Regions from separate parts of the Streptomyces sp. cg40 genome, predicted to be linked through region 1. Evidence: riboswitches for the same ligand, from Rfam matches in the RefSeq annotation. Region 1 holds a riboswitch; each other region holds the start of a gene.

What was found. Region 1 has a riboswitch for cyclic di-AMP ahead of ACQHII_RS40635 (C40 family peptidase). Riboswitches for the same ligand answer to the same signal wherever they lie in the genome.
Region 2: another riboswitch for cyclic di-AMP. It lies ahead of ACQHII_RS13525 (M23 family metallopeptidase); the one in region 1 lies ahead of ACQHII_RS40635 (C40 family peptidase).
Region 3: another riboswitch for cyclic di-AMP. It lies ahead of ACQHII_RS02140 (NlpC/P60 family protein); the one in region 1 lies ahead of ACQHII_RS40635 (C40 family peptidase).
Region 4: another riboswitch for cyclic di-AMP. It lies ahead of ACQHII_RS19820 (transglycosylase family protein); the one in region 1 lies ahead of ACQHII_RS40635 (C40 family peptidase).

Annotation. Positions count from the first base shown of each region.
Region 1 is NZ_CP190128.1:8,997,487-9,000,620, forward strand. It holds gene ACQHII_RS40625 (helix-turn-helix domain-containing protein) at 1-308, opposite strand, end outside; gene ACQHII_RS40630 (ATP-binding protein) at 521-979, shown strand; gene ACQHII_RS40635 (C40 family peptidase) at 1,064-1,537, opposite strand; cyclic di-AMP (ydaO/yuaA leader) riboswitch at 1,541-1,713, opposite strand; gene ACQHII_RS40640 (hypothetical protein) at 2,061-2,369, opposite strand; gene ACQHII_RS40645 (ATP-dependent Clp protease proteolytic subunit) at 2,377-3,012, opposite strand.
Region 2 is NZ_CP190128.1:3,111,949-3,115,082, forward strand. It holds gene ACQHII_RS13520 (GntR family transcriptional regulator) at 1-452, opposite strand, end outside; gene ACQHII_RS13525 (M23 family metallopeptidase) at 640-1,395, opposite strand; cyclic di-AMP (ydaO/yuaA leader) riboswitch at 1,409-1,572, opposite strand; gene ACQHII_RS13530 (M16 family metallopeptidase) at 1,774-3,134, opposite strand, start outside.
Region 3 is NZ_CP190128.1:512,706-515,839, forward strand. It holds gene ACQHII_RS02135 (DUF1996 domain-containing protein) at 1-1,447, opposite strand, end outside; cyclic di-AMP (ydaO/yuaA leader) riboswitch at 1,782-1,955, shown strand; gene ACQHII_RS02140 (NlpC/P60 family protein) at 1,964-3,134, shown strand, end outside.
Region 4 is NZ_CP190128.1:4,498,634-4,501,767, forward strand. It holds gene eno (phosphopyruvate hydratase) at 4-1,290, opposite strand; gene ACQHII_RS19820 (transglycosylase family protein) at 1,603-2,289, opposite strand; cyclic di-AMP (ydaO/yuaA leader) riboswitch at 2,299-2,472, opposite strand; gene ACQHII_RS19825 (transglycosylase family protein) at 2,666-3,134, opposite strand, start outside.

The DNA of each region.
Region 1 (3,134 bases):
TCCCGGTAGGCGGGCGGCAGTACACCGCGATACGCGTGCCACCAGTGGTGCCGGCCGCCCCCGTCATCCGAGCCCGCCAACACGAGCAGCATGTCCCGGAGTTGAGCGTCGCCGACCTGATAGGCGTCCAGAAGTAACCGGACGTCGGGCGGTTTCACGCCACTCGCGCCGGTCTCGATGCGGCTCACCTTCGACTGGTGCCAGCCGACCAGCCGGGCCGCCTCACCGCTGGTGAGCCCCGCGTCCGCACGCAACGCGCGGAGTTCGGCGCCCAGTTTCCGGCGGCGCACCGCGGGACCGTACTGCATGGGTTTCTCCTTACTCCTTCCGGGCCGCCCAAATAGAGTCTGGGTTCGCAGAGTTCACCGCTTTGAGCGACAGATATATGCATATCTTGGTGGATCGGCACCGTTGGCGACGCGGTAATGGCAGTCTGGCGAAGAAGCACCAGTCCGGGACCGTACTCGAACCATCCGCTCCGTGTCGGACACCGGTCCCGCGGGAAAGGGACGACCGCGCCATGGCAGACCATCTGGAAGCATCCGTCACTCTGCCGAGCGATCCCGCCTCGGTCTCCACCGCCCGCTCCTACGTGGTCGGGACCCTCGTGGAATGGGGACTGCCGGCGGACACGGAGGTCGCCGACACCATCCGCCTCATCGTCTCCGAACTCGCCACCAACGCCGTACAGCACACCTTCGGACAGTCACCCACCTTCACGGTGGACATCGAGCTGGAGCGTGACGAACAGCTGCGCATCGGAGTCACCGACAGCCATCCCCGCTTCCCCAAACGCCTGCCGGCCGCCGTCCAGCAGGACAACGGCCGGGGCATGGTCATCATCCGCTGGCTGACCGCGGAGTGCGGCGGCAAACTCCGGGTCCGGCCCACCCTGGAGGGCGGCAAGACGGTCTCCATCGAGGTGCCCTGGACGGTCCCGGCCCGGCCGGTGACCGCCGCCGGCCAGCAGGAGCCGTAGAGACCATGCCGAACGCCTTCGAACACCCGAGGGGGTGGCGGTCCGTCAGGAGACCGCCACCCCCTCGGGAGTTTTCAGCACGGATCAGCTGACCCGGCCGTACCAGACGCTCTTGGTCCAGATCTTCTGCAACCGCACCACGTCCCCGGTCTTCGGGGCGTGCCAGATCTTTCCCCCGCCGGCGTAGATGCCGACGTGGTAGACGCTGGAGCCCGAGTGGAAGAAGACGAGGTCCCCGGCCTTGCGGCTGCCGGCCGAGATGTGGTGGGTCTTGTTGTACTGCTGGGCCGCCGTACGCGGCAGCTTCTTGCCTGCCTTCTTGTACGAGTACAGCGTGAGCCCGGAGCAGTCGAAGCGGCCCGGCCCGGTGGCCCCGTACCTGTACGGGGCGCCCTTCTTGGACGCCGCGACCTGGAGTGCCTTCGTCGCGGGTGTCGCGGCCGCGGCGTCGGATGCGACGCCCGGGATCACGACGGAACCGCCGACGGCGGCGATGGCGAAGGCCGAAGCCGTACCGGCCCGGACCATCAGCGACGGGACACGATTGAGCGCAGTCATGCGCAACCCTTCGTCAGCCGCCTGTGAAGGATGACCTGTCGGATTCGGGCTGGCGAAGTTGCCCGGCCGCACACTCGCGGCTTCACCCCAAGGGCTGCTCGGCCCGGTCATGGCGTGACCGTCCCGGCGACCCGTCGTGCTTGGGTCCTCCACTCCTGCCGATGCAATCCTGTCGACCTGTCATCCGGGCGGCGGCAGGACTCGGCGTCCGCCCGGATCGCCCCGCCGCTGCGGCGGGGTCTTGTCGTCAGACAGGGATCTTCACCTATGAATGTCCGAAAAGCCCAACGGAATCGGGGATTTGTGGGGTTACTCACCACTCACTCGTTCGGCTGAACGCAGCGGTGTTCGAAGGCGTGTCGAGTGTGCATGACCCTCGGACCAGCACCGGAACACCTCACCCGCCCCACGGGCTACGCGTGTTGCGCAACCCGGACGGCCGCATGGACGGAGCGGCGACTACATCGATCGGGGGTACACCGTTCGGCCCGTTTCGCCCCCGGCCCTCATGGCTCCGGGTCCGTCAACTGTCGGAGGGCGCGGGGATCGTGACGCGAGCGGTGCGGCGCTCCCCGTCCAGCACGCGCAGCGCCCGCGCGAGCGTGGGGGCGTGCAGTTCGGTCTCGCCCCGCTGGTGCATCAGGGCCAGCGCGTCCCGCAGTTCGGTGGCCTTGGCCACCAGTGCCTGGGCCGCCCGCAGTCCACGGTACGTGTCCCCGTGGTGCGCCGGGTTGATACGGCCCAGCAGGTCGGCCACATCCAGATAACGGTCGATCAACTCGCCCTCGGCACGCGTCAGCGCGGGCAGCGGCGGAAGCTCCGGCGGCAGCATCGTCGGCTCACTCCCCGCCGGACTCGGTGAGCGAGGTCTTGCGGGTCGGCACGATCCGGTCCACCAGCCCGTATTCCAGAGCCTGTTGGGCGTCCAGAACGAGATCCCGCTCGATGTCCGCGCTCACCTGCTCCGCCGTCCGGCCCGTGTGCAGGGCCAGCAGCGCCTCCAGTTGGGACCGGGTGCGCGCCAACTCCTCGGCCTGGATGGCGAGATCACTCGCCTGACCCTGGATCGGCTCGGGCAGCGAGGGCTGGTGGAGCGTCATCCGCGCGCCCGGCAGCGCCGACCGCTTGCCCGGGGTGCCGGCCGCCAGCAGCACCGCCGCGGTGGTGCCGGCCCGGCCGAGGCAGATCGTCTCCACGTCGCAACTGACGTACTGGAGAGTGTCGTAGATCGCCGACATCGCGGTGAACGAGCCGCCGGGCGAGTTGATGTACAGCGAGATGTCCCGGTCCGGTGCCTGGTACTCGAGGTGCATGAACTGGGCCATCACGTCGTTCGCCGAGATGTCGTCGATCGGCGTCCCGAGGAAGACGATCCGCTCCTCCAGCAGCTTCGAGTACGGATCCATCGTCCGGTGCCCGGAACTGGTGCGCTCCGTGAATTCGGGCAGGACATGGCGGGCGAACGGTCGGGTCATGGGTACCCCTCCTTCGGCATCTGTAAGAAATGTACAGGACGTACATGACGTTATGATGGGAGCGGATTCTAGTGATCAACTCAAATGCCCAGGTCGGAGGGTCTTTTTTGCTCCCCGTGGGG
Region 2 (3,134 bases), 5.9 Mb from region 1:
CGCAGTTGGGTCAGCATCGAGGTCAGGGCGGGGCTCCCGGAGGCCTGGGCCAGCGTCTCGTGGAACCAGCTGCCCAGGGAGCGCAGATCCTCGCTGTTGCCCCTCCTGGCGCGCTCCTGGCCCAGCCTGACGAGTCCGCGCAGCACCTTGAGGTGGGCCTCGGTGCGCCGCTGGGCGGCCCGCGAGGCGCCGAGCGGCTCCAGCAGCATCCGCATCTCCAGCAGGTCGGCGGCCTCCTGCTCGGTCGGTTCCGCGACGCACGCGCCCGCGTGCCGCCGGGTCACCACGAACCCCTCCGCCTCCAGCGTGCGCAGCGCCTCCCGCACGGGGACGCGCGAGACGCCGTACCGGCGCGCGAGGAGTTCCTCCGTGAGCCGGCCGCCGCGCTCGTAGACACCGGCGACGATGTCGTCCCGGATCGCCGTGCATACCGAGTGCGCCGGAATACGCATGTCCGACCTCCGCCTTAATCCCCGTGAAACGTCGACGATTGACGTGTGTTCCGTGACTCTATTGCAATCAGCGGGAATTTCCGATGGCGGACCGGAATCCATGGATATTTTTTGGACAGGAGGGGTCCGGAAACGCCGAAAGCCCCGGCCGACGGGCCGGGGCTCCGGGAAGTGCGGTGGTGCGTCGTCAGACGTTGACGCCGTGCTTGCGGAGGTAGGCGACGGGGTCGACGTCGGAGCCGTACTCGGCGGTCGTACGGGCCTCGAAGTGGAGGTGCGGTCCGGTGACGTTGCCGGTCGCCCCGGAGAGACCGATCTGCTGGCCCGGGGTGACCTTCTGGCCGACCGAGACGCCGATGGACGACAGGTGGCCGTACATGGTGTACATGCCGTCGGCCATCCTGATCACGACCTCGTTGCCGTACGAGCCGCCCCAGCCTGCCTCGACGACGGTGCCGGAGCCCACCGCGTGGACGCTGGTGCCGGTCGAGGCGTGGAAGTCGATGCCCGTGTGGGCGCCGGAGGACCACAGGGAGCCGCCGGTCTTGTAGCCGGTGGACACATAGGAGTTGGCGACCGGCGCGACGAAGGTGTTGAGCCTCTTGCGCTCGGCCTCGCGGGCGGCGCGTGCCTGGGCCTCGCGGGCCGCCTCGGCCTGGGCGGCGGCCTTGGCGCGGGCGGTCTCCTCGGCCAGCGTCTCGGCGGCGGCCTGCCGCTGGGCGACGGCCTGGGCGTCGATCTTCTCGGCCACGGAGTCGCCGATGGCGACGACGGGGGTGAGGCCGGTCTGTTCGGGGGTGGGCTCCGCGGCGAACGCCGGGGCGGCGGCCAGGGTGCCCACTACCCCGGAGGTGGCGAGAGCCGCGACGCTCGCGGCACGAACGGTGGTGCGGTGGGTCCGGCTCGGGCGACGGTGCTTCCCGGTGGCGCGGGTGAACGCCATGAAGTGGCTGGTCCTTTCCTTCCTTCTCGCCTACCGGGTTAGCTGACGGGTTCGGAGCAGGAAGGTCTCCTACGGACTCCCCCGCTGTGCGCGCGGGCGTCCGATTCACCCCAGGGACTCATGTGGGTCCCCGGCTCCCCTGGCTCGCGCCGTACGGGGACTCGGCGATGACTGTCCGGTGCCGCGAGTGCGGCGCGGTGCCTGACGGACAGCCGGACCGACGCTAAGGGGGGCCACTTTCAATCCCCAAACGGATCACGGTTTTTGTAGCGCACGCCACAGGGCAGACAGGCAACCTCTCCCCCAATTCGGACAATAGGGAGCCCTGACGGCCGTTCAGTCATCAGGGCTCCCCCACGCGCGCGTGCCGCTCTGCGTCTACTCCGCTGGAACGACGGTCACTTCGCCGATACCGAGGGCCTCGACGGGCTCCTTGATCTGCTCCGCGTCGCCCACGAGGATCGTCACCAGACGGTCCACCGGGAAGGCGTTGACGACCGCCGCGGTGGCCTCCACGGTGCCGGTCGCGGCGAGCTGCCGGTACAGCGTCGCCTGGTAGTCGTCGGGCAGGTGCTGCTCGACCTGGTCGGCCAGCGTGCTCGCCACGGCGGCGGCGGTCTCGTACTTGAGCGGCGCCACCCCGACGAGGTTCTGTACGGCGATGTCCCGCTCGGCGTCGGTGAGTCCGCCCTCGGCGAGCTTGCGGAGCACCGTCCACAGGTCGTCCAGGGCCGGACCGGTGTTCGGGGTGTCCACGGAGCCGCTGATCGCCAGCATCGAGACGCCCGTGCCGTCGGGTGCCGAACGCAGCACCTGGCCGAAGGCCCGCACACCGTAGGTGTAGCCCTTCTCCTCGCGCAGGACGCGGTCCAGGCGGGAGGTGAGGGTGCCGCCGAGGCAGTACGTGCCGAGCACCTGTGCGGGCCACACGCGGTCGTGCCGGTCGGCTCCGACGCGGCCGATGAGCAGCTGCGTCTGCACGGCGCCGGGCCGGTGCACGATCACGACCCGCCCGGTGTCGTCGGCGGTCACCGCCGGCACGGGGCGCGGCTGGCCGGCGGGCCCGGTCCACGAGCCCAGGGTGTCGGCGAGCAGCGCGTCCAGGTCGATGCCGGTCAGGTCGCCGACGACCACGGCGGTGGCGGTCGCGGGGCGGACGTGCCGGTCGTAGAAGGCGCGTACGGCCGTGGAGTCGATCTTCTGGACGGTCTCCTCGGTGCCCTGGCGCGGGCGCGACATGCGCGAGCTCGCCGGGAACAGCTCCTTGGAGAGCTCCTTGGCCGCGCGGCGGGACGGGTTGGCCGTCTCGTGCGGGATCTCGTCGAGGCGGTTGCGGACCAGCCGCTCGACCTCGCTGTCCGCGAAGGCGGGTGCCCTGAGGGCGTCCGACAGCAGGCCGAGGCCCTTGGCCAGGCGAGAGGCCGGGACCTCCAGGCTCAGGCGCAGCCCCGGGTGGTCGGCGTGCGCGTCGAGGGTGGCGCCGGAGCGCTCCAGCTCGGCGGCGAACTCCTCCGCGGAGTGCTTGTCGGTGCCCTCGGAGAAGGCCCGCGCGGTGATCGTGGCGACACCGTCCAGGCCGGCCGGTTCGGCCTCCAGGGGTGCGTCGAGGAGCACCTCGACGGCGACGACCTGCTGACCTGGGCGGTGGCAGCGCAGGACCGTCAGGCCGTTGCCGAGCGTCCCTCGCTCGGGCGCCGGGAAGGCCCACGGCCGGGCCTCGCCGGCCTGGGGCTGCGGGT
Region 3 (3,134 bases), 8.5 Mb from region 1:
ACTTCTCGCCGCTGTTGATGCAGGTGACCATGTCGTTCATCAGGCTCTCGGAGAAGACGTTGATGAAGTCGCCGTGGTCGGTGACGGGCTTGTGCTGCTGCTCCGGGAACGAGTCCACCGCGAACAGCGGGCTCGTCTTGCCGCCGTCCTGGAGGCTGGGCGCGTTGACGGCGTAGACGATCCGCTGCACCAGTTGCGGGATGGCCTGGAAGCCCGCCGGGCAGGCGCCGTCGGCGGCCTCGAAGGCCACGTGGGTGCGGTGGTTGGCGCTGTCGATGTTGCGGCCGTCCCAGCAGCTCTGGAACTTGAAGGTGCGCACGACGTCGCTGCCCGCCGGGCACAGCGGGTACTTGTCCTTGAGCTGCCGGTCCTCGAACCCGGTGCAGCTCCAGGAGGCGTTGGCGTTGGCCGGGCCGTTGACGAAGGCCTTGGCGTCCCCGGTGATGATGCGCAGGAGGCGCGGCATCGCGACGACCTTGCTCTGCGGGTTGCCCTCGAAGGTCAGGGTGACCTGCTTGGCCGTGACGATCTCACCGGAGTTGCCCTCGGTGCCGCCGCCGGGCTTGTCGGCGTCCCGTTCCTGCTTGCCGTTCTGCAGGCGCAGCACGGGCCAGTAGTAGGTGGACTTGTCGCCCGGGTTCTCGCAGCTCGTGTCGGCGTTCGCGAGGTCCTGGTCGCTGGCGAAGGCGTTGTTGGACTGGTTGCCGATGTAGTCGTGGAAGTGGTGGGCGCCGTTGGAGACTCCGGGCGCGACGATCACGTTGTCGGAGTTGAACAGACCGTTCTCGTTCACCCCGCAGGCGGTGACGAACGTGCCTCGGGAGGCATTGGCCTGCTCCTGCGGAGCGTTCACATTCGGCTGTACAGAGGTGATGTCCGCGTAGTCCGAGGCGACCGGCCCGTTGGTGGACTGCTGCTGGCCCTGCTGCCCCTGGTCTCCGGTGCTGGCGCTGGCACTGGCACTGGCGCTCTGGTCGCCGCCGTTACCGCCCTGGTCACCCTGGTCGCCGGTCTCGTTCGTGGGCGCGATCAGGGTGCAGCCGGCGAGCGCGTCGAGTCCCTCCGGGCGGTCCCCGACGCGTGCGATGGCGTCGTCGATCCGCCCGATGGACGCGGCCCGCTTCTCCTTCAACGGATTCATGATCTCGTTGTCGGCGAAGGAGGCGTCCTGACGGATGGACTCCCTGGAGTCCTGAAGCTTCTGGTAGGCCTCGGTTATCTGCTGGTCCAGATTCGCGAGTTCCTTGTCGACGTCGGCCTTCGCCTCGTCGGGCACCGTCGTCAACTGGGTGCCGATGTCCGGGCAGTCGATCGTCGCGCCGCGCGATGCCGCGTCCGGAGAACCCTGTTGGGCGGAGTCGCCGCCCCAACCACCTTCGGACGCCGACGCGTAGACGTTCGCCGCCATCAGTCCTCCGCCGCCCAGCATCAGGGCGACTGCTGCCATCGTCGCGCGTCGTGCGCCTGTGGGGCGTCTGCGCGTGTTGCGTGCCAAGGAAGTTGCTCCTACACGTATCGGTCGGCCCGGCTCGTCCCGGCATGGAAATCCCCCGACCCAATACGGAGCCCGGTCCCGGTGTGTTCAACCGTCCCAGAAATTCATAGCGACCTCTTATGGATCACCCGCCCCCGCGGGCTCCTGGCCCCTCGACACACCAGGGCGAGGTAAAGGTCACAAATACGTATCGGACATATCGCGCTTCAACCTTCACACGGGGCACACACGTTGGCTAAGTTGACGTTCAGGCCGTACGACCTACTCCGGCGATCGGCGCCGGGCCGCACGGCTTGCGCCGAGTCCGGCGTGCCGCCCGCGGCAGCCGGAGCCGGGGACCCAACCGAACTTGGGGTGAATCGGTCCAACTGCCCCTCAGGGCAAGGACCGTAGGGCAAACCTTCCGTGATCGACGCCCGAACCCGACAGCTAACCCGGTAGGCGCGAAGCGGAAGGAGCACGTCTGCCATGCCGGCAGAACGACGCACGCGCACCGGAGGCAGTGGCCCCACCGTGGACGACCGACCCAGCCGCGACGAAGTCCAGCGGCGGATCAACTCTCTTTACGACCGGGCCGAGACGGACTCCGGAACCTACAACGCCACACGTGCGATGTCCGGGAAACCGCGTACACGTGTCGAGTCGCGCCCCGGCGCGTCACGTTCTTCCGACCCCGCCGTCGAAGCCGTCACCCGGCAGCTGTTCGACCGCGCCCGCACCCAACTGGGCCCGACCGTACCGGCGATGCTGCCGCCCGGCAGGACCCCGGCCCGCCCGGCCGAGTCCCGCCCCGAGCGGTCCGAACGGCGTCCCGAGCCCCAGAGCACCGGCCGCGCGCTCGACGCACAGCCCGGCCGTGCCGTGGCCGAACTGACCGCGGGGACCACCGCCGCACCGGAGTCCATCGCCACGCAACTCACGGTCCCCATGGCGGAGTTGACCGCGGCACCCGTCGCGGCGCTGCCTCCCGCCGCACAGCAGACACAGCAGACACAGCAGTCTCCTGTGATGCCGCAGACGTCGCAGACACAAATGCCTCAGATGTCGCAGCTCGCCCAGATCGCGCAGATGGCTCAGGCCCAGATGGCGCAGATGCCCACGGCAACCGTCCTCGACCTGCCGCCGGTACCGCCCGCTCCGGCCGTCGAGATGCCGGCCGCGCGCGTCATGGCGCCACAGCAGTTCGCCACCGCCCCGGCACCAGCACCGGCCTTCGACCCGCTCACCGCGAGCCTGGACCTGCTCCCGGCCATCGGCGCGCCGCGCACCGAGACCGCGCCGGCGGGCGCCACCTGGCCGCCCCCGGAGACGGCCTGGTCCGCCCCGGAGACCACGTGGTCCACCGGACAGATGCCCATGGTGACCGAGCAACAGACCTGGGCGACAGGGCAGATGCCCGCAGTGATTCAGCAACAGCCCTGGGCCACCGGCCAGTTCCCCGCAGTGACCGAGCAGCAGCCGTGGGCCACAGGGCAGATGTCCGCGGTGACCGAGCAACAGGCTTGGTCCACCGGGCAGATACCTCTGATCCCCCAGCAGCCCTCGCCCCAGCCCGACTGGCAGCCCGCACCGGAACCGTCCTGGCGCCCGCCGCAGCAGGAGTGGCAGCCGGCCGCCCCCGCCCCCGAGGTCTCCTTCG
Region 4 (3,134 bases), 4.5 Mb from region 1:
GTCTCAGCCCTTGAAGCGCGGGAAGGCACTGCGGCCCGCGTACTCGGCCGCGTCGTCGAGGATCTCCTCGATGCGCAGCAGCTGGTTGTACTTGGCGACGCGGTCCGAGCGGGCCGGGGCGCCGGTCTTGATCTGGCCGCAGTTCACCGCGACGGCGAGGTCGGCGATGGTGACGTCCTCGGTCTCGCCGGAGCGGTGGGACATCATGCACTTGAAGCCGTTGCGCTGGGCCATCTCGACGGCGTCCAGGGTCTCGGTCAGCGAGCCGATCTGGTTCACCTTGACGAGCAGGGCGTTGGCGGTGCCCTCCTCGATGCCGCGGGCGAGGCGCTCGGGGTTGGTGACGAAGAGGTCGTCGCCGACGATCTGGACCTTCTCGCCGAGACGGTCGGTGATGACCTTCCAGCCGGCCCAGTCGTCCTCGTACAGCGGGTCCTCGATGGAGACGAGCGGGTACGCGGAGACGAGCTCCTCGTAGTACTCGGTCATCTCGGCGGCCGAGCGGGACTTGCCCTCGAACTCGTACTTGCCGTCCTTGTAGAACTCGGACGCGGCGACGTCGAGCGCGAGCGCGATCTGCTCGCCGGGGACGTAACCGGCCTGCTTGACGGCCTCGATGATGAGGTCGAGGGCGGCGCGGTTGGACTCCAGGTTCGGGGCGAAGCCGCCCTCGTCGCCGAGGCCGGTGGACAGGCCCTTGGTCTTCAGCACCTTCTTGAGGGTGTGGTAGACCTCGGCGCCCCAGCGCAGCGCCTCGGAGAAGGACTCCGCGCCGATCGGGGCGATCATGAACTCCTGGATGTCCACGTTCGAGTCGGCGTGCGAGCCGCCGTTCAGGATGTTCATCATCGGAACGGGCAGCAGGTGCGCGTTCGGTCCGCCGAGGTAGCGGAAGAGGGGGAGGTCGCTGGCCTCGGAGGCGGCGTGCGCGACGGCGAGGGAGACGCCGAGGATGGCGTTGGCGCCGAGCGAGCCCTTGTTGTCGGTGGCGTCCAGGTCGAACATCGCCTGGTCGATCAGGCGCTGCTCGGTGGCGTCGTAGCCGACGAGCTCCGGGCCGATCTGCTCGATGACGGCGAGGACGGCCTTCTCGACGCCCTTGCCGCCGTAGCGGTTGGGGTCGCCGTCACGCAGCTCGATGGCTTCGAAGGCACCCGTGGAGGCGCCGGACGGAACGGCGGCACGACCCGTGCTGCCGTCGTCGAGGCCGACCTCGACCTCGACCGTGGGGTTGCCTCGGGAGTCCAGGATTTCCCGGGCTACGACGACGTCGATGGACGGCACGAGCATCTCCTTCTTGGGGTCTGACGCGGCTGCGGCAACACCGCAGCGGCTCTGCGAGACGAGCCTAACCGGCTCGGGGCGATTGGCCATCCGGTCGGCCGCCTGATGGACAGAACCGAGAGTAAATTGTTTCCGAACGGAACAAAGAGTCCCGCGAAAGAACACGGGGACAGGAGTGGGCGCACAAAAAAAGCCCCGCTCCGGTGCGTACGGGGGAACACGCACCGGAGCGGGGAGCCCGTGGGGGACGGGGGTGACCCTCACGAGGTCTCCATGATGCAGTCCACGGATGTGAGGGCGCTGTGGTTCAGCTGAGTGCTACTTAAGGTGGAGCTGCTGACCCGGGTAGATGAAGTCGGCGTCGTCGATGATGCTCTTGTTCAGCTTGAACAGCTGCTGCCAGCCGCCCTTGACCTTGTGCTTCTCGGCGATGGAGCTGAGGGTGTCGCCCTTGACGACCTTGTACTCGCCGTCGCCCTTCTTGACCTTCTTGCCGGTCGGGGTGGTGACGGTCTTCTTGACGGCCGGGCGCTCGGCGGAGCGCGACGCGGTGGTGTCGGTCGTGGAGCGCTCGGTGGTGGCCTTGGACGAGGAGCTGCTGCTCGACGAGCTGGAGCTGCCGCCGGAGTAGGCGGCGCTCGACAGACCGGTGCCGCAGACGGGCCAGGCGCCCTTGCCCTGGGAGGCGAGGACCTTCTCGGCCACGGCTATCTGCTGCGACTTGGAGGCCTGGTTCGCGGTGGAGGCGTAGGCGGTGCCGCCGTACGCGGCCCACGTCGAGGCGGAGAACTGGAGACCGCCGTAGTAGCCGTTGCCCGTGTTGATGGACCAGTTGCCGCCGGACTCGCACTGGGCGACCGCGTCCCACTCGGAGGCGGTGGCGGCGGAGGCGCTGCCGGTGGCCATGAGCGGAGCGGCGATGGCGACACCGGTCACGCCGGCGAGCGTGGCGACGCGGGTGGCCTTGGACGGACGGCGGTGCTTGCCCTTGCCGGAAAACAGCATGGAAGATCCCAATCCCCTCACCGACGCCTGCGAGGTGAGCTGTCGGGTTCGGGCCGTGTGAGTTGCCCGGCCACGCACCTCACGGTGCGCGACTTGACCCCAAGCCGGTTCCGGACGTCTCTCGACTCCCGGGCCCGGCACTTACCTTGGGTCCCCCGCTCCTGCCTACGGCGCTTGACGCGACGACTGTTCCCGGAGGCCGCTGGCAGGACTCGGCGTGTGCGGCAGCCGGGGCTCGTGGTGACGAGCGGCCTTGACCGTAGACAGGGAATCGGCGGAATTTCAAAGACGATCAGGGCTTCTGAGACTCATCCCACACTTTCACCAAACCGGACATTCGGCTCGAAGTGTGACGTGAACTCCCGCTGTTTTACTGCTACTTTCCGCCCGTTTCAGCACTGACGTCCAGGGTCTGACCGGCGACGACAGTGGACGGATCGGCGCCTATCACCTTTTTGTTCTCGGCGTACAGCGCGCGCCATCCGCCCTCGAAGCCAAGGGAGTCGGCGATGGACGCGAGGGAGTCGCCGGCACGGACGGTGTACGTCTGCGGCGCCGCGCTCTCGCCGGAACTCTCCTCGGCGCTCGCTCCGCGGTGCTTGCCGGTGCTCTGCTGCTCGACTCCCTGGTCGGCCGAGTCGTCGAGCGCGCCGGTGTCGACGAGGCTCCACTTGCCCACCGCCTGCCCCGAGTTGTCCGATTCGTCGATTTTCGGGGAGGCGGCGGCCGAGCCGTCGTCCGCCGAAGGGGTGGTGGACTTGTCGGACTTGGTGGGGTTGTCCGTCGCGGAGGGAGTCGGGCTCTGCGAATCGGAGGGAGTCGGTTCCGTGTTGCCGGAGTCGGAC